Regions from separate parts of the Streptomyces sp. NPDC050674 genome, predicted to be linked through region 1. Evidence: riboswitches for the same ligand, from Rfam matches in the RefSeq annotation. Region 1 holds a riboswitch; each other region holds the start of a gene.

The links. A riboswitch is a leader RNA that binds a small molecule or an ion and turns the genes downstream of it on or off. The one in region 1 is predicted to bind cyclic di-AMP.
Region 2: it holds a riboswitch for cyclic di-AMP, as region 1 does, so the genes downstream of both, AB0I06_RS02040 (peptidoglycan DD-metalloendopeptidase family protein) here and AB0I06_RS11405 (NlpC/P60 family protein) in region 1, are expected to answer to the same signal.
Region 3: it holds a riboswitch for cyclic di-AMP, as region 1 does, so the genes downstream of both, AB0I06_RS28760 (M23 family metallopeptidase) here and AB0I06_RS11405 (NlpC/P60 family protein) in region 1, are expected to answer to the same signal.
Region 4: it holds a riboswitch for cyclic di-AMP, as region 1 does, so the genes downstream of both, AB0I06_RS16115 (transglycosylase family protein) here and AB0I06_RS11405 (NlpC/P60 family protein) in region 1, are expected to answer to the same signal.

Annotation. Positions count from the first base shown of each region.
Region 1 is NZ_JBFAIG010000005.1:232,980-240,042, reverse strand. It holds gene AB0I06_RS11410 (hypothetical protein) at 1-734, opposite strand, end outside; gene AB0I06_RS11405 (NlpC/P60 family protein) at 812-1,990, opposite strand; cyclic di-AMP (ydaO/yuaA leader) riboswitch at 1,998-2,171, opposite strand; gene pcrA (DNA helicase PcrA) at 2,497-5,001, shown strand; gene AB0I06_RS11395 (alpha/beta hydrolase) at 5,238-6,107, shown strand; partial or broken gene AB0I06_RS11390 (transposase) at 6,165-6,356, opposite strand; gene AB0I06_RS11385 (peptidoglycan DD-metalloendopeptidase family protein) at 6,366-7,063, opposite strand, start outside.
Region 2 is NZ_JBFAIG010000001.1:490,308-497,370, reverse strand. It holds gene AB0I06_RS02065 (aspartate aminotransferase family protein) at 1-1,031, shown strand, start outside; gene AB0I06_RS02060 (XRE family transcriptional regulator) at 1,099-1,743, shown strand; gene AB0I06_RS02055 (DUF6126 family protein) at 1,740-1,859, shown strand; gene AB0I06_RS02050 (tyrosine-protein phosphatase) at 1,879-2,676, opposite strand; gene AB0I06_RS02045 (alpha-galactosidase) at 2,856-4,931, shown strand; cyclic di-AMP (ydaO/yuaA leader) riboswitch at 5,243-5,404, shown strand; gene AB0I06_RS02040 (peptidoglycan DD-metalloendopeptidase family protein) at 5,409-6,323, shown strand; gene AB0I06_RS02035 (DUF6250 domain-containing protein) at 6,513-7,063, shown strand, end outside.
Region 3 is NZ_JBFAIG010000020.1:109,524-116,586, reverse strand. It holds gene AB0I06_RS28770 (HPr family phosphocarrier protein) at 1-146, shown strand, start outside; gene AB0I06_RS28765 (GntR family transcriptional regulator) at 305-1,000, opposite strand; gene AB0I06_RS28760 (M23 family metallopeptidase) at 1,189-1,977, opposite strand; cyclic di-AMP (ydaO/yuaA leader) riboswitch at 1,990-2,154, opposite strand; gene AB0I06_RS28755 (pitrilysin family protein) at 2,345-3,733, opposite strand; gene AB0I06_RS28750 (pitrilysin family protein) at 3,730-5,094, opposite strand; gene AB0I06_RS28745 (DNA topoisomerase IV subunit A) at 5,319-7,063, shown strand, end outside.
Region 4 is NZ_JBFAIG010000008.1:231,446-238,508, forward strand. It holds gene AB0I06_RS16105 (cytochrome P450) at 1-920, shown strand, start outside; gene AB0I06_RS16110 (transglycosylase family protein) at 1,041-2,000, shown strand; cyclic di-AMP (ydaO/yuaA leader) riboswitch at 2,229-2,395, shown strand; gene AB0I06_RS16115 (transglycosylase family protein) at 2,400-3,107, shown strand; gene eno (phosphopyruvate hydratase) at 3,371-4,651, shown strand; gene AB0I06_RS16125 (septum formation initiator family protein) at 4,754-5,230, shown strand; gene AB0I06_RS16130 (DUF501 domain-containing protein) at 5,283-5,813, shown strand; gene AB0I06_RS16135 (Ppx/GppA phosphatase family protein) at 5,810-6,751, shown strand.

The sequences.
Region 1 (7,063 bases):
ACGTCGTAGCCGTGCCGGGGCCAGGCGAGCTCGGCGGTGAGCAGGCCCACGCAGCAGACCAGGGTGAGCACGAGCAGCCCGGCCGTCACCCTGCCGAGGACGGCGTGGTCGTCGTCGTTCCACAGGTACATGCGGGCGCTGTCGGCGCTGATCAGACGTGCCCCGGCCAGCGCCGACAGGGCGAGCGCCCCGGCCGCGAGCCAGTGGTCCCCGCGCCCCTCGGTCACCTCCCGCGGCGGGAAGCGCAGCAGCGCGAAGCAGTAGAGCACCAGCCCCGGCCAGAACAGCACCATGGCCGCGTGGGCGAGCCAGGCGGCCGACTCGGCCGCGGCGAGCGTGGCGCCGAGCACGGCCAGCCCCTGGGTGGCCGCACACCGCAGGAACACCGTGCCGCGGCGCTCCGGGTTCGCCGCGACGAGCAGCGCCGCCCACAGCAGGGCCGCGAGCGCCAGCAGCGCCGCGGCCGACCGCTGCCAGCCGGCCGCGCAGAAGCCGGTGCCGATCAGGGCGGTCGCCGCCGTAAAGGTGAGCGCGGTCGGCGTCTGCGCCGGCCACCGCGGCCGCGAGGGCCGCAGCACGGCGTACGCGACCGCCCCGGCCCAGGCCGCGCAGGCCGGGACGAGGGCGACACGGGAGAGGGTCTCGTACCCCGCCGAGTCGAGACCGACCGCCAGGGCGCCGGTCGTCAGCGCGTACATCGCGCACAGGGCGGCGGACAGGGGGAGACCGGGCATGGCGCCGATGCTAGGCAGCGCCGTGCGCGCGGGGAGAGGGGCACGCGCGCGTGCCCCTCAAAATCGGACCAAGACCGTCAGGCCGGACGCACCACGCTGTGGATCGCCGACTCGCCGTCGTAGTAGATCGACTCCTCGCGCACGTACGTGCCGGGCTTCGGGGCGTGGATCATCATGCCGTTGCCGATGTAGATCCCGACATGGGTGACGTCGTCGTAGAAGAACACCAGGTCACCGGGCTGGGCCTGGGAGAGCGGGACCGTGGTGCCGGCGTTCACCTGGTCGTAGGTGGTGCGCGGCAGGGTGACGGACGCGGCCTTCCAGGCGGCCTGGGTGAGTCCGGAGCAGTCGTAGGAGCCCGGGCCGACGGCGCCCCACACGTACGGCTTGCCGATCTGGGCACGGGCGAAGGCGAGCGCCTTGTCGGCCTTGGTGGCGTACGAGGAGTCGGCCGGGACGGTCACGGAGGACGAGCCGGAGCCCGTGGACCCCGAGGCGGAGGACCCGCCCTCCCGCTGCCCCGCCGCCTGGTCCTGCGCCGTCTGCCGGGCGGCCTGCTGCCGGGCCAGCTCGTCGGCCTTGCGGGCGGCCTCCTCCCGCTTCTCCCGCTCGATCGCCGCGAGCCGGGCCTTCTCCTCGGCGGTCAGCCGGGACATCAGCTCGCGGGCGTCGGCCAGCTTGCGCTGGACGGTGGCCTTGGCTGCCTTCAGGTCGCCCTGCGACTCGGTGAGCGTCTCGAGGCTCTCGGTCGCCTCCTGGCGCTTCTTCATCGTCTCGGACTGCTGCGTGACGTAGTCGTCGACCGCGACCTTCTGACGGCCCGTCATCCGGTCCATCAGCTGGGTCTGGTCGAAGTAGTCCTGCGGGGTGTCCGCGAGCAGGAACGTGGCCGTGTCCGGGGCGGCGGCGCCGGTGCGGTACTGGGCGGAGGCGAAGGAACCCAGCTCCTCACGCGCCTCGTTGAGCTTCTGGGTGCGCTGGGCGACGTCGTCCAGGAGGGTGTCGACGCGCTTGCGCTGCTTCGAGGTCTTCTCCTTGGCCGCGTTGTACTTCTCGGTGGCCGACTCGGCCTGGCGGTACAGGTCGCCGACCTTCTTCTCGACGTCCTCCAGGCTGGGCTTGTCGTCGGCCTCGGGGGTGGCGTTGGCCGACTGGGACAGCAGGGCCACGGAGGTGAGGGCCGCCGTTGCGAGGGCGGGGGTCCGTATGCCTGCCACGCGCGTACCCGTAGGACGCGACTTGCGGTGCGACGCCAAGGGAGGCGACTCCTTCCACGTTCCGCCTACCGGGTTAGCTGTCGGGTTCGGGCGGATGGTTCGGAAGGGTTGCCCTACGGCCTTCTCCGCACAGGGAGTCGGGCCGATTCACCCCAGGTTCACGGTTGGGTCCCCGGCTCCGGCTGCCGCTGCGGCACACCGGACTCGGCGGAGGCCGCGCGGCCCGGCGACGTTCGCCGGTGGGGGTCATGCGGCCTGATCGCACCGTAGCCAATTCGTGTGGCCCTTGTGAAGGTTGATGGGTGATATGCCCGATACATTTTCGTGACCTTACTCATGAGCGTTGCGGAGAGTGAACGATCCGGGGCGGTTGATCACGACATGTCCACGAATGAGGAGGGTGTAGCAGGCCGTCACCGGCCGGTCATGGAGGGCGACAATGCGCCGCCGGACGGTCGATCCGCGGCCGGGTGCGCGGCGAGGTTCCGGCGATGTTCTCGGGGCGGCGGCGTGCTGTCAGTGGGGCGCCCTAGACTCGGAGAGCGATGAGCAGCCTCTTTGACGACAGCTTCCTGGCGGACCTCCAGGCCCGGCGGGGCCCCGCGGACGAGCCCCCGCCGCCGCCCGAGGACGATCACGTTCCGGAGTCGATCCCGGACGATCTGTTCGGCGGGAAGTTCGACGCGCCGCCGGACCACGACCCCTACTACCGGGACGGCGCCCCCCGCCCGGTGGTGGACACCGCCACCCTCCTGGAGGGGCTGAACGACAACCAGCGCGCCGCCGTCGTCCATTCCGGCTCCCCGCTGCTCATCGTGGCCGGCGCAGGCTCCGGCAAGACCCGTGTGCTCACGCACCGCATCGCCCACCTGCTCGCCGAGCGGGACGTGCACCCCGGCCAGATCCTCGCGATCACCTTCACCAACAAGGCCGCCGGTGAGATGAAGGAGCGCGTCGAGCAACTGGTCGGCCCGCGCGCGAACGCCATGTGGGTCATGACCTTCCACAGCGCGTGCGTGCGCATCCTCCGGCGCGAGAGCAAGAGGCTCGGCTTCACCTCGTCGTTCTCGATCTACGACGCCGCCGACTCCAAGCGGCTGATGGCCCTGGTCTGCCGCGACCTGGACCTCGACCCCAAGCGCTTCCCGCCGAAGTCCTTCAGCGCCAAGATCAGCAACCTGAAGAACGAGCTGATCGACGAGGAGGACTTCGCCGCCCAGGCCACTGGGGGCACCTCCCAGACGGAGTCTGGGGGAGGGTTCGAGAAGACCCTCGCCCAGGCCTACGCGATGTACCAGTCGCGGCTGCGCGAGGCGAACGCACTCGACTTCGACGACCTGATCATGACGACGGTCAACCTGCTGCGCGCCTTCCCGGACGTCGCCGAGCACTACCGCCGCCGCTTCCGGCACGTCCTGGTCGACGAGTACCAGGACACCAACCACGCCCAGTACGCCCTGGTCCGCGAGCTCGTCGGCACCGCTGAGCACCCGGTCGACGTACCGCCCGAGGCCGAGGTCCCGCCCGCCGAGCTGTGCGTGGTGGGCGACGCCGACCAGTCGATCTACGCCTTCCGCGGCGCGACGATCCGCAACATCCTCCAGTTCGAGGAGGACTACCCGGACGCCACGACGATCCTGCTCGAGCAGAACTACCGCTCCACGCAGACCATCCTCAGCGCGGCCAACGCGGTCATCGAGCGCAACGAGTCCCGCCGTCCCAAGAACCTGTGGACCAACGCGGGCGCCGGTGCCCGGATCACCGGCTACGTCGCCGACACCGAGCACGACGAGGCCCAGTTCGTCGCCGACGAGATAGACCGCCTCACGGACGCGGGCGAGGCCAAGGCCGGCGACGTCGCCGTCTTCTACCGCACCAACGCCCAGTCCCGTGTCTTCGAAGAGGTCTTCATCCGCGTCGGCCTGCCCTACAAGGTCGTCGGCGGCGTCCGCTTCTACGAGCGCAAGGAGGTCCGGGACGTCCTGGCCTACCTGCGCGTGCTGGCCAACCCCGAGGACTCGGTGCCGCTGCGCCGGATCCTCAACGTCCCCAAGCGGGGCATCGGTGACCGCGCCGAGGCGATGATCGACGCCCTGTCCCAGCGCGAGAAGATCAGCTTCCCGCAGGCGCTCAAGCGCGTCGACGAGGCGTACGGCATGGCCGCGCGCTCCACCAACGCCGTCAAGCGGTTCAACACCCTGATGGAGGACCTGCGCACCATCGTCGAGTCCGGCGCCGGACCGGCCACGGTGCTGGAGGCCGTCCTGGAACGCACCGGCTACCTCGCCGAGCTCCAGGCCTCCACCGACCCGCAGGACGAGACCCGGATCGAGAACCTCCAGGAACTCGCCGCCGTCGCCATGGAGTTCGAGCAGGAGCGCGGCGAGGACGAGCAGGCCTCCCTGTCCGACTTCCTCGAGCAGGTCGCCCTGGTCGCCGACTCCGACCAGATCCCCGACGAGGAGGACGGCGACGGCGTCATCACGCTCATGACCCTGCACACCGCCAAGGGCCTGGAGTTCCCGGTCGTCTTCCTCACCGGCATGGAGGACGGCGTCTTCCCGCACATGCGCGCCCTCGGACAGGCCAAGGAGCTGGAGGAGGAGCGGCGCCTGGCCTACGTCGGCATCACCCGCGCGCGGGAGCGGCTCTATCTGACGCGCTCCACGCTGCGCAGCGCCTGGGGCCAGCCCTCCTACAACCCGCCCTCCCGGTTCCTGGAGGAGATCCCCGCGGCGCACCTGGAGTGGAAGCGCACCGGTGCGACCGCGCCCGCGTCCTCCGGGCCGGTCTCGGCGGTGGCGGCCTCGCTGTCGTCGTCCCGTTCCCGCTCGTCCGCCTCGGGCGCCTCCGGGTTCGCCACCCGCCGCACCTCGGAGAAGCCGGTGGTGTCGCTCGCGGTCGGGGACCGGGTCACACACGACCAGTTCGGGCTCGGAACCGTCGTCGCGGTCAAGGGCACGGGCGGCAACGCCGAGGCGACGATCGACTTCGGGGACACCAAGCCGAAGCGGCTGCTGCTGCGGTACGCGCCGGTGGAGAAGCTGTAGCCCGGTGAGGTGAACCGGTGGGCCCCTGCTCGCTCGACGACACCGTTGGCGAATCAGGCAGTTGTGTCCACGGGTTCTGCGGGGGATGAGGAAGGCTGTGTCGGTTCAGCACTCGTCGGCAAAGGGGGCCGTCTTGCGCAGCCTGTTGGCAGGGTGGTCCGCGTGTGCGAGTACGGGGTTGTCCTGGACCGATGGGCGCCGTGGCGGTGTGTCAACGAGGGCGGGAGGTCCGGGCCTTGTTCGAGGGCTTTGATACCAGGCGGGTTCAGGTCGATGAAGCATCGATTTTCGTTCGCTACGGCGGGGACGGGCCGCCGGTGGTGCTGCTGCACGGCCACCCCCGGACATCTGCGACCTGGCATCGCGTCGCCCCGCTCCTCGTCCGACGCGGTTTCACCGTGGTCTGTCCCGATCTCCGGGGATACGGCCGGTCCACCGGTCCGGCGCCTACCGCAGACCACGCGGGATACTCCAAGCGGGCTGTTGCCGGTGATGTGGTCGAGGTGATGCGCTCCCTCGGCCATGCCCGGTTCGCGCTCGCCGGGCACGACCGCGGTAGCAGTGTCGCGCTGCGTCTCGCGCTCGATCACCCCGACGCGGTCTCGCGGGTGGCGCTGATCGACGGTCTGCCCCTCACCGAGCACCTGTCCCGCATCACGACCGAGTTCGCCACGCAGTGGTGGCACTGGTTCTTCTTCGCCCAGCCGGACATCCCTGAGCGGGTCATCAACGCCGATCCGGACAGCTGGTACCACGGTGACCCCCAGAGCATGGGACAGGAGAACTATGACGAGTGGCGCGCGGCCACGAGGAACCCCGACGTGGTGCGGGCGATGCTCGAGGACTACCGAGCCGGCCTCACCATCGACCCGCGGCACGAGGAGGACGACCGCGCGGCCGGGACACGGATCCAGTGCCCGGCGCTGATCCTCTGGTCGCTCCGGGACGACATCGAGGACCTGTACGGGGACCCGGTGAAGATCTGGCGTCAATGGGCACCGGACGTACGCGGCCACGGCATCGACTCCGGGCATCACGTGGCCGAAGAGGCTCCGGAAGCGCTCGCATCTTCCCTTGCGGACTTCTTCGCCGGCCGAGCTGAGTGAGAAACCTCTGGGCCACCTCCCGCAGAGCACCGTAGGGAAGTGCTCAGCGCACGAGCTCTATCCAGCCGGTCCCAGGGGTGCCAGATGGGAAGTGCGGGTGCAGGCCCTTGGGGTGCCGGTCCACCAGGCGTTGAGGCGGTGGAAGTTCATAGCGGTTGCGGTGAGCTGATGTCGTAGCCGCGCCTTGGCCAGGCCGCGATACCGGCATTGCCGCAGACCGAAGGCCCGAACGCCCTGGGAGATGGTGCCTGCCGGACGTTACGTCGGGTCGATGCCGTGGCTGCGCAGCCACGGGAGCGGGTCGATGGCCGAGCCGCCGCCCGGGCGCACCTCGAAGTGCAGGTGCGGGCCGGTGGAGTTGCCGGAGTTGCCGGAGCGGGCGATCGGATCGCCGGCCTTGACGGTCGTCCCCGAGGCGACCGTGTAGGTGGAGAGATGGCAGTACCACGTCTCCGTGCCGTCCTTGGCGGTCAGGATCAGCATGTTGCCGTACGCGCTGTTCCACTGCGTGCGCACCGTGCCGTCGGTCGCGGCCATCACGGTCGTGCCGTACGAGACGGGGAAGTCGATGCCGGTGTGCAGGGACATCCAGTTGATGCCGGACTGGCCGTAGTAGGCGCTGAGTCCGTGCCGCGCGACCGGCAGGGCGAACTTGGGGCGCAGCCGCTCCTTGCGGGCCGCCTCCTCCGCCGCGCGCTTCTTCTCGGCGGCCTGCTGCGCCTTGAGGTCGATGCGCTCCTGCGTACGGCTGGCCCGGTCGGCGAAGTCGTCGGCGCCGGCGGCGAGGCTCTGGAGCTGGGTGTCCAGCTTGTTGTTGGCCGCGGCCGGCTGGACGGGCTGGGCGTCCGCCGCGGTCGTCCGTGCCTCGGCGGCACTGTCGTCGGCGAAGGTACCGACGGAGGCGGCGGCGATCCCGGCGACCCCCATCACACACGCCGAGGGCACCGCGATGGTCA
Region 2 (7,063 bases), on a different contig from region 1:
GGGTGTTCTTCGGCAACAGCGGCACCGAGGCGGTCGAAGGGGCGCTGAAGTTCGCCCGGTTCGTCACCGGCAGGCCCAGGGTCCTGTACTGCGTGCACGCCTTCCACGGACTGACCACCGGCTCCCTGTCCGTGAACGGCGAGTCCGCCTTCCGCGACGGCTTCGCCCCGCTGCTGCCCGACACGGCCGTCCCGCTCGGCGACCTCGACGCGCTGGAGAAGGAGCTGAAGAAGGGCGACGTCGCCGCCCTGATCGTGGAGCCGATCCAGGGCAAGGGCGTGCTGGAGGGCCCGCCCGGCTGGATGCGGGCCGCGCAGGACCTGCTGCACCGGCACAAGGCCCTGCTCATCGCCGACGAGGTGCAGACGGGCCTCGGCCGCACCGGCGACTTCTACGGCTACCAGCACGAGGACGGTGTGGAGCCCGACCTGGTGTGCGTCGCCAAGGCGCTCTCGGGCGGTTACGTGCCCGTCGGCGCCACCATCGGCAAGGACTGGATCTTCAAGAAGGTCTACTCGTCCATGGACCGGGTGCTGGTCCACTCGGCGAGCTTCGGGTCCAACGCCCAGGCCATGGCGGCGGGGCTCGCGGTGCTGTCGGTCATGGAGAACGAGCAGATCGTCGCGAACGTCCGGGCCACCGGGGAACAGCTCCGCTCCCGGCTCGCGGCGCTGACGGACCGGTACGAGATGCTCGCCGATGTGCGCGGCCGGGGGCTGATGATCGGCATCGAGTTCGGCCGGCCGAAGTCGCTGAAACTGCGCAGCCGCTGGACCATGCTCCAGGCCGCGCGCAAGGGACTCTTCGCGCAGATGGTCGTGGTGCCGCTGCTCCAGAAGCACCGGATCCTCACCCAGGTCTCCGGCGACCACATGGAAGTGATCAAGCTGATCCCGCCGCTGATCGTCGGCGAGCGGGAGGTGGACCGGTTCGTCGACGCCTTCACGGCCGTGATGGACGACGCGCACGACGGCGGACTGGTGTGGGACTTCGGCAAGACTCTCGTCAAGCAGGCGGTCGCCAACCGCTGACACCGAAGCTTTTTGCCTGAGAGGCAAGAAATTTGCCGCTGAGGCAAAGCTTCGGCTGAATGGAGGCATGAGCTCCTCCGAGACCGAGCGGCCCCACGGGGCCGGCTCTCCGGGCGAACCGGCGGCCGAAGCGCTGCCCGCCGTCGCCCCCCAGCTGCGGGCCCTGAGGCGCCGGGCCTCACTCACCCTGGAGGCCGCGGCCCGCTCCGCCGGGCTGTCGCCGGCCCACCTCTCCCGACTGGAGACCGGGCAGCGCCAGCCCTCGCTGCCGATGCTGCTGGCCCTCGCCCGCATCTACGGTACGACGGTCTCCGAACTGCTCGGCGAGACGGTCGCCGAACGGGACTCCGTCATCCGCGCGGCCGACATGGAACCGACCGCGGCGGGCGGCTGGACGTACTGGCAGGCCGGTGCCCCCGGCCGCGGGATGCAGGCCCTGCGGGTCCACGTGCCCCACGGATCCCAGGGCGACGTCGTGCGCGTCCACCCCGGTGAGGAATGGCTGCACGTGCTGCGCGGCCGGCTGCGGCTGCGCCTCGGGGACACCACCCACCGGCTGGCGGCCGGCGACAGCGCCCACTTCGACTCGCTCACCCCGCACCGGATCGCCGCCGAGGACCACGACGGCGTCGACCTGCTCTTCGTCCACACCCTGTTGCAGAGCCCCACGGCCGCCCTGTGCCTGGGCCCCACCTCTGGAGACGCGTCATGAGCGACATGGAGGAGAAGTTCCCCCGCGCCCTGTGGGTGAGGCTGTTCGTCTACCTCATCGCCGGCCACATCTTCGCCGCGTTCGTGTACCTGCTGTTCGAGGTCGGGGCGAAGTAGCCCCGGGCCGGGCGGCGCCTCAGTCGAGGAGCCGCTCGCGCAGCCGCTCCCGGATCTCCGGGGTGAGGCTCAGCCCCTTCTCCAGATAGGCCTCGACACCGCCCCAGGTCTCCTCGATGGTGTCGAAGGCCGCCGTCAGGTACTCGGCGCGCGCGTCGAAGAGGGGGCTGAGCAGCTCCATGACCTCCGGGGAGTAGGCCGAGGCGGCGGAGCTGCTGCGGTGCACCTTGTAGCGGCGGTGCTTGGCGTTCGACTTCAGGTAGTCGTCGACGATCGCCTCGCGCTCCACGCCCACCGCCAGCAGCGTCACCGCGACGGACAGACCCGCGCGGTCCTTGCCGGCCGCGCAGTGCATCAGCGCGGGCACGCTGTCCTGCGCGAGCGCGTGCAGCACCTGCGCGTGCTCGCCCGTGCGCTCCTTGATGATCATGCGGTACGAGGCGATCATCCGGTCCGCGCCCTTGCCGTCCGCGAGGATCGCGCGCAGCTGCTCCAGGTCGCCGTCGCGCACCATCTTCCAGAACTCGGCGCCGTCGGCCGGGTCGCTCAGCGGCAGGTTCACATTGCGCACGCCGGGCAGCTCGACGTCCGGCCCCTCGAGCTTCTGGTCGGCGGCGTTGCGGAAGTCGAAGATCGTGTGCAGGCCCAGAGTGGCCAGGAAGGCGGCGTCCTCCCCGGTCGCGTGGGCGAGATGGCCGCTGCGGAACAGCACGCCCTGCCGCACCCGCCGGCCGTCCACGGTCGGAAGGCCGCCCAGATCACGGAAGTTGCGCACTCCGGCCAGCTCGGGCTCGGTCGACGGGACCTGCTGTGTCACGAGGGCTCCTCCCCTTCGGCGCCGCCGGCGCGGCTCGTCGACGGGCGTCACTCGACGATACGACATGCCTGCCTGGGGCAATGAGTTGTCCACAAGCGTTGCCCGGAGCCCCCGCGGCACTCGATGATGTTGCCGCCTGGTCGCCTCTGGTCGGGCTTGTTCGAATCTGTGAGGCCATGATGCTGGACACTTCCGAAGACGGTCGTACATGGGTACTCTCCGGGCCGGCCAGCAGCTATGCCGTCCATGTCACCGACCGGGACGAGCTGCTGCACCTGCACTGGGGCCCCAGGATCGGCCTCGCCGACGCCGAGGCCCTCACCGTGCGGCCGCTGCCCGAGTACTGGCCCTTCGAGTCCCCGCTCGACGGACGGGAGGAGTACCCGGTCGAGGGCGGCCCCCGTTTCGTGCGCCCCGCCCTGTCCGTGCGCACGGCCGGGCGCCGCGGCACCGAGTGGACCTTCGACGGACACGACACCCAGGACGACGAGCTGAGACTCCGGTTCCGCGACGACGGCCTGACCGTGACGCTGCACTACCGGATGCGTGCCTCGACGGACGTCGTCGAGCGCTGGGTGACCCTGGACAACCGGGGACCGGCACTGGAGCTGCTGCGCGCCGACTCCGCGACCTGGACGCTGCCCGACCGTGACGCCTGGCGGCTCTCCCAGCTGCACGGCCGATGGGGTGCCGAGTCCCGGCTGACGCGCTCGGCCCTCACCCACGGCGAGAAGGTCATCGGCAGCCGCCGCGGCCACACCTCCCACCAGCACCTGCCCTGGGTCGCCCTCGACACCGACGCCACCGAGGAGCACGGCGAGGTGTACGGCTGCGCCCTCGGCTGGTCCGGCTCCTGGCGGATCGCCGTGGCCCAGCTCCCCGACGCGCGCGTGCAGATCACCGGCGGCGCCGGCTACGACGACTCGGGCCTGCTGACGCTGGACGCGGGTGAGTCGTACACCACCCCCGTCTTCGCCGGCCTCTGGAGCGACGGTGGTTTCGGCGGGGCGAGCCGGGCCTGGCACGCCTACCAGCGCGCCTATGTGATCCCGGACGCCGGGCAGGACCGGCCGGTGCTGTTCAACTCCTGGGAGGCCACCGAGTTCGACATCTCCGAGGAGCAGCAGCGGGCGCTCGCCGAGCGGGCCGCCGCCATGGGCGTCGAGCTGTTCGTGGTCGACGACGGCTGGTTCGGGGCGCGCACCAGTGACCGGGCCGGGCTCGGCGACTGGACTCCCAACCCCGACCGCTTCCCGGGCGGGCTGAAGCCGCTCGCCGATCATGTGCGCGGACTCGGCATGCGGTTCGGCATCTGGGTCGAGCCCGAGATGGTCAACCCGGACAGCGATCTGTACCGCGCGCACCCCGACTGGGTGCAGTACCAAACAGGGCGAAAGCGGACGGAGTTCCGCAATCAGCTCGTCCTCAACCTCGCGCGAGAGGATGTCCGGGAGTACCTGTGGGAGCAGCTCGACGGGCTCCTCTCCAGCGCGCCGATCGACTACGTGAAGTGGGACTTCAACCGCTGCTTCACCGATGCCGGCTGGCCCGACGACCCCTACCCGCAGCGGCTGTGGGTCGACCACGTGCGCGGCCTGTACGCCCTGCTGGACCGGCTGCGGGCCGCCCACCCGGGTGTGGCCTTCGAGTCCTGCTCGGGTGGCGGCGGCCGGATCGACCTCGGCGTGCTGGGCCGCACGGACCAGGTGTGGACCTCCGACAACACCGACCCCCTGGACCGGCTCGCCATCCAGCACGGCTTCAGCCAGATCCATCCGCCCCGGGTCATGGCCGCCTGGGTCACCGACAGTCCGAACGCCATGCTCAACCACCGGGCCAGCTCGCTGCGGTTCCGGTTCGTCAGTGCCATGGCCGGGGTGCTCGGGGTCGGCGGCGACCTCACGAAGTGGACGGCCGAGGAGCTGGCCGAGGCGGCGGAGTGGGTCGGGCTCTACAAGGAGATCCGGCCCGTGGTGCAACGCGGCGACCTGTACCGGCTGCGCCCCCCGGAGGGCGGACTGAGCGCCGTGCAGTACGTCCTCGGCGAGGAGACCGTCGTGCTCGCCTGGCTCCAGGCGCAGCGCTACGGCGAGCCCGTCCCGGCACTCCGGCTGCGCGGCCTCGATCCGGCAGCGGAGTACGAATGCCTCGAAACGGGCGAAGTTCACCGAGGTGCCCTGCTGCTCCATCACGGACTCCGGGTCGGCCTGGGCGGGGATCTCGACGCCACCGTCGTCCGCCTTAAGCGGAAGTAGCCCTTCTGTCCGAATAGGGCGCTTAGGTAGTTAAGGGGATAACGTGCCCCGATCGTAAAGGAGATGAGGTCGGGGCGCGTGACCATCGTCATATTCGTGACGATGTGTTGTCGCCATGTTCACGTAATTCCGGCAATGCGCAGGGTTATTGAGCAAAGCGGGAGATCGGTAATCCACGCTCGGTGACGGCGGAATGTGTCGGCGCGGTGAGGGGAGCACCGTCGCGGGCAACCGCAAGCTTGTCCTATTGCGTCTTGGTCGCTTACGTTCCACACCAATCCGGACGGACGCCTAATCCTGCCGCCGCCCGGAGCCCGCACACACTGACCCGACGTACGGCAGGAGCGGGGGACCCACAGGTAAGACGCCTGTTCCGGTTCCCGGAACGGCTTGGGGTTAAGCCACGCCTCGGCGCGGCCGGGCATCTCCAGCTCGCACCCGACAGCTCACCTCGCAGGCGACGGAGAGGAATTCGCCATGCCCGCGAAGGGTAAGCACCGCCGCCCCAAGACCCAGCGTTTCACCCGCTCCATCGCCGTCGCCGGAACCGGCGGGGCCGCCCTCGCCCTCCCGCTCATGGGGGCCGCCGGCGCCCACGCCGCCACCCCGCAGTCGGCTCCGGAAAAGGCCGTCCAGTCGGCCCCGGCCGCTGAGAAGAAGGCCGCCGAAAACGCCACCGGCTCCCGCGTCTACACCGTGAAGGCCGGCGACTACCTCGCGAAGATCGCGGCCGACCAGCACGTCAGCGGCGGCTGGAAGAAGCTCTACGCCGACAACCGTGACGCCGTCGGTTCCGACCCGTCGCTGATCCACCCGGGCCTGAAGCTGTCGATCGGCAAGAAGGCGGCGAGCGCGCCGAAGCCGTCCGCCCCTTCGACGCCCAAGGCCTCGGCCCCCGAGCAGTCCGCCGCCGACCCGGCACCGAAGGCGGAGACCGCCGCCAAGCCGGCCGCCGCCGAGCCCGCCGCGCAGAGCAACTCCAGCGGCTACACCCTCCCGGTGAACGGCGCCACCATCGGCACCCCGTACCACATGTCCGGCAGCATGTGGTCCAGCGGCTACCACACCGGTGTCGACTTCGTCGTCCCGACCGGCACCTCCCTCAAGGCCGTCGGCGCGGGCACGGTCGTCTCCGCCGGCTGGGGCGGCGCCTACGGCAACCAGGTCGTCATCAAGCTCGCCGACGGCTTCTACGCCCAGTACGCCCACCTGTCCCAGCTGTCCGTCTCGGCCGGCCAGACCGTGACCGCCGGGCAGCAGGTCGGCCTGTCGGGTGCGACCGGCAACGTGACCGGACCGCACCTGCACTTCGAGATCCGCACCACGCCGGACTACGGCTCGGACGTGGACCCGGTCGCCTACCTGCGCTCGCACGGCGTCTCCGTCGGCTGACCGACCGCACGACCACCCGCCTGACACGCCTGTGAAGGCCGGACCCCGACCCCGGGTCCGGCCTTCGGCGTGTGCGGCCGATGGCGCATCAAGGGATCGACAGGCGGCGGCAGTTGGGACAGAGTGATCCCGTCCGGAGTGCAAGCGCTTTCCAGAGCCTTCCCGGCGGATCCCGAGGAGCTGTGTCCCGTGCCGACCACCCGCAGAGCGTTCGCAGCCCTGGCCGCCGGAGCCGCGTACGCGGTCCTCTCGCCGACGGCGCCCGCGCACGCCGCGCCCCGCCGCCTCGTCGCCCGCGACGACTTCTGCCACGGCCTCGGGCAGTGGGCGACCGAACTCCAGGACGGCGGCACCGTCACCGCCTCCCGCGGCGTCCTGGAGATCGACGTGCCGAGCGGTGCCACCGTGTGGTTCAGGCGGCGACTCGAAGGGCCGTACCTGCTGGAGTACACCGCCACCCCGGTCTCCGAGGGCGGGGCCAACGACCGGGTCTCGGACCTCAACAACTTCTGGAACGCGACCGACGTCCGCTCTCCGGGCGACCTCTTCGCGACTCCGCGCGGCGGCGCCCTCGACGAGTACGACCACCTCACGACCTACTACGCGGGCTACGGCGCCAACTACAACACCACGACCCGGCTGCGCCGTTACGTCGGCCAGCCCGGCGTGCGGCCCCTGGTCCTCGACTGCACCGAGCCGCTGCTGGCCGCGAACGAGCCGAACCGGGTCCGGATCGTCTC
Region 3 (7,063 bases), on a different contig from region 1:
CCTCCATGCTGGCCGTCCTCGGCCTCGGCGCACAGGGTGGCGAGGAGATCGTCCTCGCCTCCGACGCCGAGGGCGCGGACGCCGCCCTGGACCGGCTCGCGAAGCTGGTCTCCGAGGGTCTCGAGGAACTGCCCGAGACCGTCTGATCCCGAGCGCCCGATCGGGCGTACAGCGAAGGGCTCGTCCGAATTCACCGGGCGGGCCCTTCGCCATTTGCCGCCGGAATGGGGAACGAATTCAGGAATCCGGGCAGCTGAAAGAGACCCCCGGAAATTGACTGCTCTCTTTGTATACGGCTGCCGTGTTAATGCCGCAGGCTCGCCGTGTTTACGGGATGTTGCGAGTTCCTCACACGCTCGGCGCCTTCCCCGGCGGAGCCGGAGCGCAAGCGGTGCGCGCCCGCCGCGCGCTCGGTGTGCAGCGCCGTGACCGCCCGCGCGCGCTCGCCGTCGCCGCGCGCCACCGCGTCCACGATCGCGCCGTGCTCCGCCCAGGACTCCACCGGACTCAGCGGCGCGTCCACGGCGTACATCCAGGCGATCTTGTGGCGGAGCTGGGTGAGCATCGAGGTCAGCGCGGGACTCCCGGAGGCCTGGGCGAGCGTCTCGTGGAACCAGCCGCCCAAGGAACGCAGGTCGTCGCTGTTGCCCCGGCGGGCCCGCTCCTGGCCCAGCCTGACCAGCCCCCGCAGGACCTTCAGATGCCCCTCGGTGCGGCGCTGGGCGGCCCGTGCGGCGCCGAGCGGCTCCAGCAGCAGCCGCATCTCCAGCAGGTCGGCGGCCTCCTGCTCGGTGGGTTCGGCCACGCACGCGCCCGCGTGCCGCCGGGTCACCACGAAGCCCTCGGCCTCCAGGGTGCGCAGCGCCTCCCGCACGGGGACCCGCGAGACGCCGTAGCGGCGCGCGAGGAGTTCTTCGGTGAGCCGGCTGCCGCGCGCGTGGACACCGGCGACGATGTCGTCCCGGATGGCCGTGCACACCGAGTGCGCGGGAATACGCATGACCGACCTCCGCTTAATCCCCGTGAAACGCCGGCGAGCGGCGCGTGTTCCGTGACTCTATTGCAATGAGCCGGAATTTCCGACGGCAAGCGGGAATCCATGAATATTTTTTGGACACTCCGCCGCCGTGAACGCCGAAAGCCCCGGCTCGGGGAGCCGGGGCTTCGGGGAGAGCGACGAGGTGCCGGTCAGACGTTCACGCCGTGCGAGCGCAGGTAGGCGACCGGGTCGATGTCCGAGCCGTACTCGGGGCTCGTGCGGGCCTCGAAGTGCAGGTGCGGACCGGTGACGTTGCCGGTCGCGCCGGACAGGCCGATCTGCTGGCCCGGGGTGACCTGCTGGCCGACCGAGACGCCGATGGAGGACAGGTGGCCGTACTGCGTGTACGTCCCGTCGTGCATCTTGATCACGATCTGGTTGCCGTAGGAGCCGCCCCAGCCGGCCTCGACGACGGTGCCCGCGCCGACCGCGTGGACGGAGGTGCCGGTGGCGGCGTGGAAGTCGACGCCGGTGTGGCTGCCGGAGGACCACAGGCCGCTGCTCGCCTTGTAGCCGGTGGAGACGTACGAGCCGGAGATCGGGGCCACGAAGGCGTTGAGGCGCTTGCGCTCGGCCTCGCGGGCGGCGCGCTCCTTGGCCTCGCGGGCCTTCTCGGCGGCTTCCTTGGCCTCCTGGGCGGCCTCGGCGGCACGCTTGCGGGCGGCCTCCTCGGCCTTCTGCTTGGCGGCGGCCTCGTCGGCGGCCTGCTGCTGCGCGATGGCCTGGGCGTCGATCTGCTGGGCCACGGTGTCGCCCATGGTGACGACCGGGGTGAGACCCGTCTGCTCGGCGGTGGGCTCGGCGGCGAAGGCAGCGGGGGCCGCCACGGTGCCGATCACGCCGGTGGTGGCGAGGGCCGCGACGCCCGCCGCGCGGGCGGTGCCGCGCTGGATCCTGCTGGGACGACGGTGCTTGCCGGTGGCGCGAGTGAACGCCATGAAGTGGCTGGTCCTTTCCTTCCCTCTCGCCTACCGGGTTAGCTGACGGGTTCGGAGCAGGAAGGTCTCCTACGGACTCCCTCGCCACGGGCGCGGGCGTCCGATTCACCCCAGGGACTGCGATGGGTCCCCGGCTCCCCTGGCTCGCGCCGTACGGGGACTCGGCGATGACTGTCCGGTGCCGCGGGTGCGGCGCACTGCCTGACGAACAGCCCGGATGACGCTAAGCGGCGTCACTTTCAATTCCCAAATGAATCCCGGCTTTTGTAGCGCATCCCACAGGGCAGACAGGCAACCTCCGTATCAATTCGGGCATAAAGGGGCCCTGGTGCCTTCGAAGACGACCAGGGCCCCTGAGCGCGTGCCGCTACTCGGCGGCGACGACGGTGACTTCGCCGATGCCGAGGGCCTCGACGGGTGCCTTGATCTGCGCCGCGTCACCGACGAGAACGGTCACCAGACGGTCCACCGGGAAGGCGCTCACGGCCGCCGCGGTGGCCTCCACGGTGCCGGTGGCCGCGAGCTGCCGGTACAGGGTGGCCTGGTAGTCGTCGGGCAGGTGCTGCTCGACCTGGTCGGCCAGCGTGCTCGCGACGGCCGCCGCCGTCTCGTACTTCAGCGGCGCCACGCCGACCAGGTTCTGCACGGCGACGTCCCGCTCGGCGTCGGTCAGCCCCTCGGCGGAGAGGGTGCGCAGCACCGTCCAGAGGTCCTCCAGGGCGGGGCCGGTGTTGGGCGTGTCCACGGAACCGCTGATGGCGAGCATCGCGGCACCGGTGCCGTCCGGCGCGGACCTGAGGACCTGGCCGAACGCCCGCACGCCGTAGGTGTAGCCCTTCTCCTCGCGCAGGACGCGGTCCAGGCGGGAGGTGAGGGTGCCGCCCAGGCAGTACGTGCCGAGCACCTGCGCGGGCCACACGCGGTCGTGCCGGTCCGGGCCGACACGGCCGATCAGCAACTGCGTCTGGACGGCGCCCGGGCGGTCCACGATGACGACCCGGCCGGTGTCGTCGGCGGTCACCGGCGGCACCGGGCGCGGCTCGGCCGAGGAGCCCGTCCAGGCGCCCAGGGTCTCCCCGAGCAGGGCGTCGAGGTCGATGCCGGTCAGGTCGCCGACGACCACCACGGTGGCCGTGGCGGGGCGGACGTGCTTCTCGTAGAAGCCGCGCACGGCCGCGGAGTCGATCGTCGCGACCGTCTCCTCGGTGCCCTGCCGGGGCCGCGACATGCGCGAGCCCGCCGGGAACAGCTCCCTGGAGAGCTCCTTGGCGGCGCGGCGGGAGGGGTTGGCCAGCTCGTGCGGGATCTCGTCGAGGCGGTTGCGGACCAGCCGCTCGACCTCGCTGTCGGCGAACGCGGGCGCCCTCAGGGCGTCGGCGATCAGGTTCAGTCCCTTGGCGAGCCGGGAGGCGGGCACCTCCAGGCTGAGCCGGACGCCCGGGTGGTCGGCGTGGGCGTCGAGGGTGGCTCCGGCGCGCTCCAGCTCGGCGGCGAAGTCCTCGGCGGAGTGCTTGTCGGTGCCCTCGGAGAAGGCCCGGGCCATGATCGTGGCCACACCGTCGAGGCCGGCCGGCTCGGCGTCCAGGGGGGCGTCCAGCAGCACCTCCACCGCGACGACCTGCTGACCGGGGCGGTGGCAGCGCAGCACCGTCAGGCCGTTGCCGAGCGTGCCGCGCTCGGGGGCCGGGAAGGCCCAGGGGCGCGCCTCGCCCGCCTGCGGCCGGGGGTGGAAGTCCATCGTGGCGAGCTCGGTCACTTGGCCGCCTCCTCGTTCTCGTCGCCGGCCGCGGCTGCGGTGTCGTCGGTCTCGTCGGTCTCGTCGGCGACGGGCTCGTAGACGAGCACCGCGCGGTTGTCGGGGCGCAGGCGGGCCTTGGCGGCCTCCTGGACCTCCTCCGCCGTGATCTCCAGGACGCGGTTGACGGCGGTCAGGGCGAGCTGCGGGTCGCCGAACAGCACGGTGTACCGGCACAGTTCGTCGGCGCGGCCCGCGACCGTGCCGAGGCGGTCCAGCCACTCGCGCTCCAACTGGGCCTGGGCGCGCTCCATCTCCTCGGCCGTGGGGCCCTCCTCGGCGAACCGGGCGAGCTCCTCGTCGATGGCGCTCTCGATGACCGGGACCTCCACGTCACCGGACGTCTTCACGTCCAGCCACCCCAGGGAGGGCGCCCCGGCGAGCCGCAGCAGGCCGAATCCGGCCGCCACGGCCGTACGGTCGCGCCGCACCAGGCGGTTGTAGAGGCGGGAGGACTCGCCGCCGCCGAGGACGGTGAGGGCCAGGTCGGCCGCGTCGCATTCGCGCGTGCCGTCGTGCGGCAGCCGGTAGGCGGCCATCAGCGCACGCGCGGGGACGTCCTCCTCGACGACCTCGCGCAGCTGCTCGCCGATGATCTCCGGCAGCGAGCCGTCGCGCGGGGCGGGCTTGCCGTCGTGGCCGGGGATGGAGCCGAAGTACTTCTCGACCCAGGCCAGCGTCTGCTCCGGGTCGATGTCGCCGACCACGGACAGCACGGCGTTGTTCGGCGCGTAGTACGTGCGGAAGAACGCGCGCGCGTCCTCCAGCGTCGCCGCGTCCAGGTCGGCCATCGAGCCGATCGGGGTGTGGTGGTAGGGGTGGCCCTCCGGATAGGCGAGGGCGGTCAGCTTCTCGAAGGCCGTGCCGTAGGGGACGTTGTCATAGCGCTGGCGGCGCTCGTTCTTGACGACGTCCCGCTGGTTCTCCATCGACTCGTCGTCGAGCGCGGTCAGCAGGGAGCCCATCCGGTCGGCCTCCAGCCAGAGGGCGAGCTCCAGCTGGTGGGCGGGCATGGTCTCGAAGTAGTTGGTCCGCTCGAAGCTGGTCGTGCCGTTCAGCGAACCGCCCGCGCCCTGGACCAGCTCGAAGTGGCCGTTGCCCTTGACCTGGGCGGATCCCTGGAACATCAAGTGCTCGAAAAGGTGAGCCAGGCCGGTACGCCCCTTGACTTCGTGGCGTGAGCCGACGTCGTACCAGAGGCACACCGCCGCGACCGGGGTCAGGTGGTCCTCAGAGAGCACCACGCGCAGGCCGTTGGCCAGGCGGTGCTCGGTCGCTGTCAGGCCCCCGGAGCCTGCCTGGGCTGTGGCCGTGTGACCCATGGGCATGTACGTCCCTTCGCTCGCTGAGCGGTTGTTCAGACCGCGGATTCCTGCCGGTCCTGCCACTGTATGCAAGCGCGCGAAGCCCTGGTGAAGTTCCCGGGGACGACCTCGGTCCGCGTGCGCAGGCGCCGCTTGCCCCGGGCCCTGGTCCCGCTTGTCAGTGCGGCGGTCCACAATGGTCCGCGTCAGATCTGGATCGCAGCAGCAAGGAGCCGGCAGCGATGGCCCGCCGCAGCACGAAGACCCCGCCGCCCGACGACTCGTACGAGGAGCGGATCCTCGACATCGACGTCGTCGACGAGATGCAGGGCTCCTTCCTCGAGTACGCGTACTCGGTCATCTACTCCCGCGCCCTGCCGGACGCCCGCGACGGCCTCAAGCCGGTGCACCGGCGCATCGTCTACCAGATGAACGAGATGGGCCTGCGCCCCGAGCGCGGATACGTCAAGTGCGCCCGCGTCGTCGGCGAGGTGATGGGCAAGCTGCACCCGCACGGCGACGCGTCGATCTACGACGCCCTCGTGCGCATGGCCCAGCCCTTCTCGATGCGGGTTCCCCTGGTCGACGGCCACGGCAACTTCGGCTCGCTGGGCAACGACGACCCGCCGGCCGCCATGCGGTACACCGAGTGCCGGATGGCCGAGGCGACGAGCCTGATGACGGAGTCGATCGACGAGGACACCGTCGACTTCAACCCCAACTACGACGGCCAGGAGCAGGAACCGGTGGCCCTGCCCGCCGCCTTCCCGAACCTCCTGGTCAACGGCGCCTCGGGCATCGCGGTCGGCATGGCCACGAACATGCCGCCGCACAACCTGCGCGAGGTCATCGCCGCCGCCCGGCATCTGATCAGGTACCCGAACGCGGATCTCGACGCCCTGATGAAGCACGTCCCGGGCCCCGACCTGCCCACGGGCGGCCGCATCGTCGGCCTGACCGGCATCCGGGACGCCTACGAGTCCGGCCGGGGCACGTTCAAGATCCGGGCGACGGTGTCGGTGGAGCCCGTGACGGCCCGCCGCAAGGGCCTCGTCGTCACGGAGCTGCCCTTCACGGTCGGCCCCGAGAAGGTCATCGCCAAGATCAAGGACCTGGTCGGCTCCAAGAAGCTCCAGGGCATCGCCGACGTCAAGGACCTCACCGACCGCGAGCACGGCCTGCGCCTGGTCATCGAGATCAAGAACGGCTTCGTGCCCGAGGCGGTGCTGGAGCAGCTCTACAAGCTGACGCCGATGGAGGAGTCCTTCGGCATCAACAACGTCGCGCTGGTCGACGGGCAGCCGCTCACGCTGGGGCTGAAGGAGCTCCTGGAGGTCTACCTCGACCACCGCTTCAACGTGGTGCGGCGGCGTTCGGAGTTCCGCCGCGGCAAGAAGCGCGACCGGCTGCACCTGGTCGAGGGTCTGCTGACGGCCCTGCTGGACATCGACGAGGTCATCCGCCTGATCCGCTCCAGCGAGAACTCCGCGCAGGCCAAGCAGCGCCTGATGGAGCAGTTCTCGCTGAGCGAGGTGCAGACGCAGTACATCCTCGACACGCCGCTGCGCCGCCTCACCAAGTACGACCGCATCGAGCTGGAGTCGGAGAAGGACCGGCTCAACGCGGAGATCGAGGAGCTGACCCGGATCCTCGACTCGGACACGGAGCTGCGCAAGCTGGTCTCCTCCGAACTGGCCCATGTCGCCAAGAAGTTCGGCACCGACCGGCGTACGGTCCTGCTGGAGTCGGGCGGCGCCCCGGTCGCGGCCGTGCCGCTCCAGGTGGCCGACGACCCGTGCCGGGTGCTGCTGTCCTCCACGGGTCTGCTGGCCCGTACGGCGAACGGCGAGCCCTTCGCGGAGGACGCGGGTGCCAAGCGCGTGAAGCACGACGTGATCGTCTCGGCGGTCCCGGCCACCGCCCGCGGCGAGGTGGGCGTGGTCACCTCCGCAGGCCGGCTGCTGCGGGTGAACGTGGTCGACCTGCC
Region 4 (7,063 bases), on a different contig from region 1:
CACGGGTGCAGGAGCTCACCGACACCCTCATCGACGGGTTCGCGCACAAGGGCTCCGCCGACCTCATCCACGACTTCGCCTTCCCGCTGCCCATCTACGCCATCTGCGACCTGCTCGGCGTCCCCCGCGAGGACCAGGACGACTTCCGCGACTGGGCGGGCATGATGATCCGTCACCAGGGCGGTCCCCGGGGCGGCGTGGCGCGCTCGGTGAAGAAGATGCGCGGCTACCTCGCCGACCTCATCCACCGCAAGCGGGAGGCGCTGCCCGCCGAGCCCACCCCGGGCGAGGACCTCATCTCCGGCCTCATCCGCGCCTCGGACCACGGTGAGCACCTCACCGAGAACGAGGCGGCGGCCATGGCCTTCATCCTGCTGTTCGCCGGTTTCGAGACCACGGTGAACCTGATCGGCAACGGCACCTACGCCCTGCTCACCCACCCCGGGGAACGCGCCCGCCTCCAGGCGTCCCTCGCCGCCGGGGAAACGGGCCTGCTGGAGACGGGCGTCGAGGAACTGCTGCGCTACGACGGCCCGGTCGAGCTCGCCACCTGGCGCTTCGCCACGCAGCCCCTCACGCTCGGCGGGCAGCGCGTCGAGGCCGGCGATCCCGTCCTCGTCGTCCTGGCCGCCGCGGACCGGGACCCGGAGCGGTTCGCCGACCCGGACGCGCTGGACCTCGCCCGCCGCGACAACCAGCACCTCGGGTACGGCCACGGCATCCACTACTGCCTCGGTGCCCCGCTCGCCCGCCTGGAGGGCCAGACCGCGCTCGCCACCCTCCTCACCCGCCTCCCGGACCTCCGGCTGGCGGCGGACCCGGCCGAGCTGCGGTGGCGCGGCGGCCTCATCATGCGGGGGCTGCGCACGCTGCCGGTGGAGTTCGCACCGGCCGGACGTGACGAAACATCAGAGCTGTGATCTTCACGTGATCTGCGCGGCATGAACTTGTGACAAGTGATCGTCTGCCGATACGTTCACCCATCAATGCGGCCCGGGATTCCGGCCGCCGGTCACTGCTGTCTCGCGAAAGGTCTCCGTATGCTCTCCGGGAACGGTCGGCACCGCCGCCCCCGTCAGGCTCCGGCTCTCCTCGTGGCGGCCGGAGTGACCGGCTCCGCCATCGCGATCCCCCTCCTCGGGGCCTCCGGCGCCAGCGCGGCCGACGGCACGACCTGGGACCGGGTCGCGGACTGCGAGACCGGCGGCGCGTGGAGCCAGAACAGCGGCAACGGCTATTACGGCGGCCTGCAGTTGTCCCAGGAGGACTGGGAGAAGTACGGCGGTCTCGACTACGCCGCGAGTGCCGACCTGGCCAGTCGCTCCCAGCAGATATCCGTGGCCGAGAGAGTCCTCGCCGACCAGGGGGTCGGCGCGTGGCGCACCTGCGGACTGCTCTCGGGCCTCGAGCAGGGCAAGGGGTCGGACACGTCCGGCTCGTCCGGGGCATCCGGTGAGGTGGACTCACCCGGTCTGCTCGACGGCCCTGACGCGTCCCCTTCTCCGGAGCCGTCCTCGAGCCCGTCGTCGTCGCCCGACGCACGGTCGACCGAGAAGGACGAAACCAGCAAGTCCGACAAGTCGTCCGATTCCACCTCCCAGGAGCGGGACGAGAAGCAGGAGCGGGGCGAGAAGTCCGGCAGCTCCGGCTCCGGTGAGGGCGGTGAGTCCGCCAACTCGCCTCAGGGTGACGCGTCCTCGGCCCCGGCGGGCACCGGCTCCGGCCGTCACCGCGGCCCCGGCGCCGAGGAGGACTCCGCGTCCGCGAGCGGCCGTGAGGGCGCGTCCTCGGGCCGCCACGCCTCGCGCGGCGGTGACGCCTCCCAGGGTTCCTACATCGTCGGCGTCGGCGACAGCCTCTGGTCCATCGCCGACTCCCTTGACGTCGACGGTGGATGGCACTCCCTCTACGACGACAACGAGCAGACGGTCGGTACCGACCCGAACCTCATCCTCCCCGGTCAGAAGCTCACCACAGGGGTCGAAGCGGACGAGGGGTAGCCGTCCGGGCAGTGCGGAAACGGCGGTCGAAGTCACCCCTAAACCGGGTGAGTTCACGTCATGTTTCGCGCCGAATGTCCCGTATAAGGCCGGTGAGAGATAGATCTCAGAAGCCCTGATCGTCTTTGAAATTCGGCGGATCGCGTGTCTACGGTCGTGATCGCTCGTCACCACGAGCCCCGGCTGCCGCAACGCCGAATCCTGCCAGCGGCCGCCCGGGAACAGTCGTCGCGTCAAGCGCCGTAGGCAGGAGCGGGGGACCCAAGGTAGGTGCCCGACCGGCCGGTTGTGCCGGAAGGGCTTGGGGTGAAGCCGTGTCCCGTGAGGGACGCGGCCGGGCAACTCAACCGGCCCGAACCCGACAGCTCACCTCGCAGGCGTCGGTGAGGGGATCGATTCATGCTGTTTTCCGCCAAGGGCAAGCACCGTCGTCCGTCCAAGGCCACCCGCGCCGCCGCGCTCGCCGGTGTCACCGGTGTCGCCATCGCCGCCCCGCTGATGGCGGCCGGCAACGCCTCCGCCGCCACCGCCTCCGAGTGGGACGCCGTCGCCCAGTGCGAGTCCGGCGGCAACTGGTCCATCAATACCGGCAACGGCTACTACGGCGGTCTGCAGTTCTCCGCCTCCACTTGGGCCGCGTACGGCGGCACGCAGTACGCCTCGACCGCCGACCAGGCCAGCAAGGACCAGCAGATCCAGGTCGCCGAGAAGGTCCTGGCGAGCCAGGGCAAGGGTGCCTGGCCGGTCTGCGGCAAGGGCCTGTCGGGTGCCGGCTACACCGGCGGCGGCTCCTCGAGCGACTCCGGCAGCTCCACGCAGCAGCAGAGCCAGCAGAGCCAGCAGAGCACCGAGACCCGCAAGACCGAGCAGCAGCCGGCCTCCCGCTCCGAGGACCGCCCGGCCGCCAAGAAGACCGTCACCACCCCGACCGGCAAGAAGGTCAAGAAGGGCGACGGCGAGTACAAGGTCGTCGAGGGCGACACCCTCAGCTCGATCGCCGCGGACAAGAAGGTCAAGGGCGGCTGGGAGAAGCTCTTCGAGCTGAACAAGGACATCGTCGAGGACGCCAACCTCATCTACCCGGGCCAGCAGCTGCACCTGAAGTAGGCAGCGGCCCCTCCGGGCCCCCCGGGGCCCACGGACTCCCCGCCCCGGTGCGCCATCCCCCGTGCGCACCGGGGCGGGGTTTTTTCGGCAACCGGCTTTGTTCCGTTCGGAAACAATTTACTCTCGGTTCTGTCCATGGGGTGGGCGACCCGGTGGCCGATCGCCCGGAGCCGGTTAGGCTCATGTCGCGAGCCACCACGGCCCGCACCCCGCCGGGTCCACGCGACCCGCGTCACCGCGTCACATTCAAGAAGGAGATGCTCGTGCCGTCCATCGACGTCGTCGTAGCCCGGGAAATCCTGGACTCCCGAGGCAACCCCACGGTCGAGGTCGAGGTCGGCCTCGACGACGGCAGCACCGGTCGTGCCGCCGTCCCGTCCGGCGCCTCCACGGGCGCATTCGAGGCCATCGAGCTCCGCGACGGCGACTCGAACCGCTACCTCGGCAAGGGTGTGGAGAAGGCCGTCCTCGCGGTCATCGAGCAGATCGGCCCGGAGCTGGTCGGCTACGACGCCACCGAGCAGCGCCTGATCGACCAGGCGATGTTCGACCTGGACGCCACCGACAACAAGGGCTCCCTCGGCGCCAACGCCATCCTCGGCGTCTCGCTCGCCGTGGCCCACGCCGCCTCCGAGGCCAGCGACCTGCCGCTGTTCCGCTACCTGGGCGGCCCCAACGCGCACCTGCTGCCGGTGCCGATGATGAACATCCTGAACGGCGGCTCGCACGCCGACTCCAACGTGGACATCCAGGAGTTCATGATCGCCCCGATCGGCGCGGAGTCCTTCTCCGAGGCCCTGCGCTGGGGCGCCGAGGTCTACCACACGCTGAAGAAGGTCCTGAAGTCCAAGGGCCTGGCCACCGGCCTCGGCGACGAGGGCGGCTTCGCTCCGAACCTCGGCTCCAACCGCGAGGCCCTCGACCTCATCCTCGAGGCGATCAAGGAAGCCGGGTACACCCCCGGCGAGCAGATCGCCCTGGCGCTCGACGTCGCCGCCTCCGAGTTCTACAAGGACGGCGTCTACACCTTCGAGGGCAAGGAGCGCTCGGCGGCCGAGATGACCGAGTACTACGCGGAGCTCGTCGACGCGTACCCGCTCGTGTCCATCGAGGACCCGCTGTTCGAGGACGACTGGGAGGGCTGGAAGACCATCACCGACAAGCTCGGTGACAAGGTCCAGCTCGTCGGCGACGACCTGTTCGTCACCAACCCCGAGCGCCTGGCCCGCGGCATCGAGGAGGGCGCGGCCAACGCGCTCCTGGTCAAGGTCAACCAGATCGGCTCGCTGACCGAGACCCTGGACGCCGTCGAGCTGGCCCAGCGCAACGGCTTCAAGTGCATGATGTCCCACCGCTCCGGCGAGACCGAGGACGTCACGATCGCCGACTTGGCCGTCGCCACCAACTGCGGCCAGATCAAGACCGGCGCCCCGGCCCGCTCCGAGCGCGTCGCCAAGTACAACCAGCTGCTGCGCATCGAGGAGATCCTCGACGACGCCGCGGTGTACGCCGGCCGCTCGGCATTCCCCCGCTTCAAGGGCTGACCCGGCCCGTAAGTAGCAGCGTCGTACGTACGTCCCCGTACTCGGTCCCGTACCGTGTCCGGGGACGTACGCGCGTATGACGGTGGAGCGGGAGGCGGACAGATGGCCGTGAAGGACCGGGACCGGTTCTCCACCGCGACCAGGATCCGGTTGCTCGGCGAGCAGACCGCGGCCCGGGTCTACCGCTCCCAGACCAAGCGCCAGGCCCGGCGCTCGCGGCTGACCGGCCGGGCCGCGCTGCTCGCCCTGGTGATGTGCTCGCTGATCGTGGCCCTGGCCTACCCGATGCGGGAGTACGTCTCGCAGCGCGCCGAGATCGACGACCTGCGACGCGAACAGCGGCAGGCCCGCGAGCGCGTCGAACGGCTGCGCGACCTGAAGGCGCGCTGGCAGGACGACGCGTACGCCGAGCAGCAGATCCGGCAGCGGTTGCACTACGTCATGCCGGGGGAGACGGGTTTCATCGTCGTCGACCCGCACGCGGCGCAGCAGTCGCGCACCGACCTGGGGGCGGCCGACCGCCCCTGGTACTCGAACGTCTGGGACGGGGTCGACAAGGCCGACGCCTCCGACCGGTGACCCGGCCCCAGCCAGTGCCCTGAACCCAGAGAAAGACAGCCTGAAGACAGTCATGGAAACGCCCCCGCCGACCACCCCGCGCACCGAGCCCACCGACGCCGACGTCGAGGCCTTCGAGCAGCAGCTCGGCCGGCCCCCGCGCGGGCTGCGCGCGATCGCGCACCGCTGCCCGTGCGGACAGCCCGACGTCGTGGAGACGGCCCCCCGCCTGCCCGACGGCACGCCCTTCCCGACGCTGTACTACCTGACGTGCCCGAAGGCGAACTCCGCGATCGGCACGCTGGAGGCCAACGGCGTGATGAAGGAGATGACCGAGCGGCTGGAGTCGGACCCGGAGCTGGCGGCGGCGTACCGGGCGGCGCACGAGGACTACATCCGGCGCCGTGACGAGATCGAGGAGCTGAAGAACTTCCCGAGCGCGGGCGGCATGCCGGACCGGGTGAAGTGCCTGCACGTCCTGGTGGCCCACTCGCTGGCCGCCGGGCCGGGCGTGAACCCGCTGGGCGACGAGGCGCTGGCGATGCTGCCGGAGTGGTGGCGCAAGGGCGCCTGCGTGACGACCGCCGAGGAGGCCGCCCAGTGACCCGTGTCGCCGCCGTGGACTGCGGTACGAACTCCATCCGGCTGCTGGTCGCCGACGCCGACCCCGCCACCGGCGAGCTGGTCGACCTGGACCGCAGGATGACCATCGTCCGGCTCGGGCAGGGCGTGGACCGCACGGGCCGGCTCGCCCCCGAGGCGTTGCGGCGGACCTTCGCGGCGTGCCGCGAGTACGCCGGGATCATCAAGGAACACGGGGCGCAGCGGCTGCGGTTCGTGGCGACCTCCGCCTCCCGGGACGCCGAGAACCGGGACGAGTTCGTGCGCGGGGTCCTGGACATCCTGGGCGTCGAGCCCGAGGTGATCACCGGGGACCAGGAAGCCGAGTTCTCCTTCACCGGCGCCACCAAGGAGCTGGCCGGGGGCGACCACCTGCCCAGGCCCTACCTGGTGGTGGACATCGGCGGCGGCTCGACCGAGTTCGTCGTGGGCGACGACCGGGTCCGGGCGGCCCGCTCGGTGGACGTCGGCTGCGTCCGCATGACCGAGCGGCACCTGGTCCGGGACGGCGTGGTGAGCGACCCGCCCTCCGAGGAGCGGATCGGGGCGATGCGGGCCGACATCGAGGCCGCGCTCGACCTGGCCGAGCAGACGGTTCCGCTGCGCGAGGCCCGCACGCTGGTCGGCCTGGCCGGCTCCGTGACGACCGTGTCGGCGATCGCGCAGGAGCTGCCCGCGTACGACTCGCAGGCCATCCACCACTCCCGGGTCTCCTACGACCGGGTCCGCGAGATCACCGAGTGGCTGCTGCGCTCCACCCACGCCGAGCGCGCGGCGGTGCCCTCCATGCACCCGGGCCGGGTCGACGTGATCGGGGCGGGCGCCCTGGTGCTGCTGTCGATCATGGAGCGGATCGGCGCCCGCGAGGTCGTCGTCAGCGAGCACGACATCCTCGACGGCATCGCGTGGTCGATCGCCTAGCCCGCTTCTGAGCAGGCATGGATCACGAATGAGCGCCTCCCGGGGGGTCGCGGCGACCCCCCGGCGACAGCCCGTCGGAAAAGTTCGTGAAGTTCTTCACAAGGAATTCGGCCCTCCCGGGCGACCAAAGGGGTTCCGTTGACCCGTCCGGGGGCTGAACGGCCCTTTGAACATGTTCAGAAGCATGGTATGGAGGGTCCGGGAAGAGGTCCGCGCGGGCGTCCCAGGAGGGCCTCACGCGAGCCCTTCGGGCGCAGAGAGGCAGCTCACGCGGCATTGACAACGGTCCGGGGTGCACAAACGCTCCCGGTT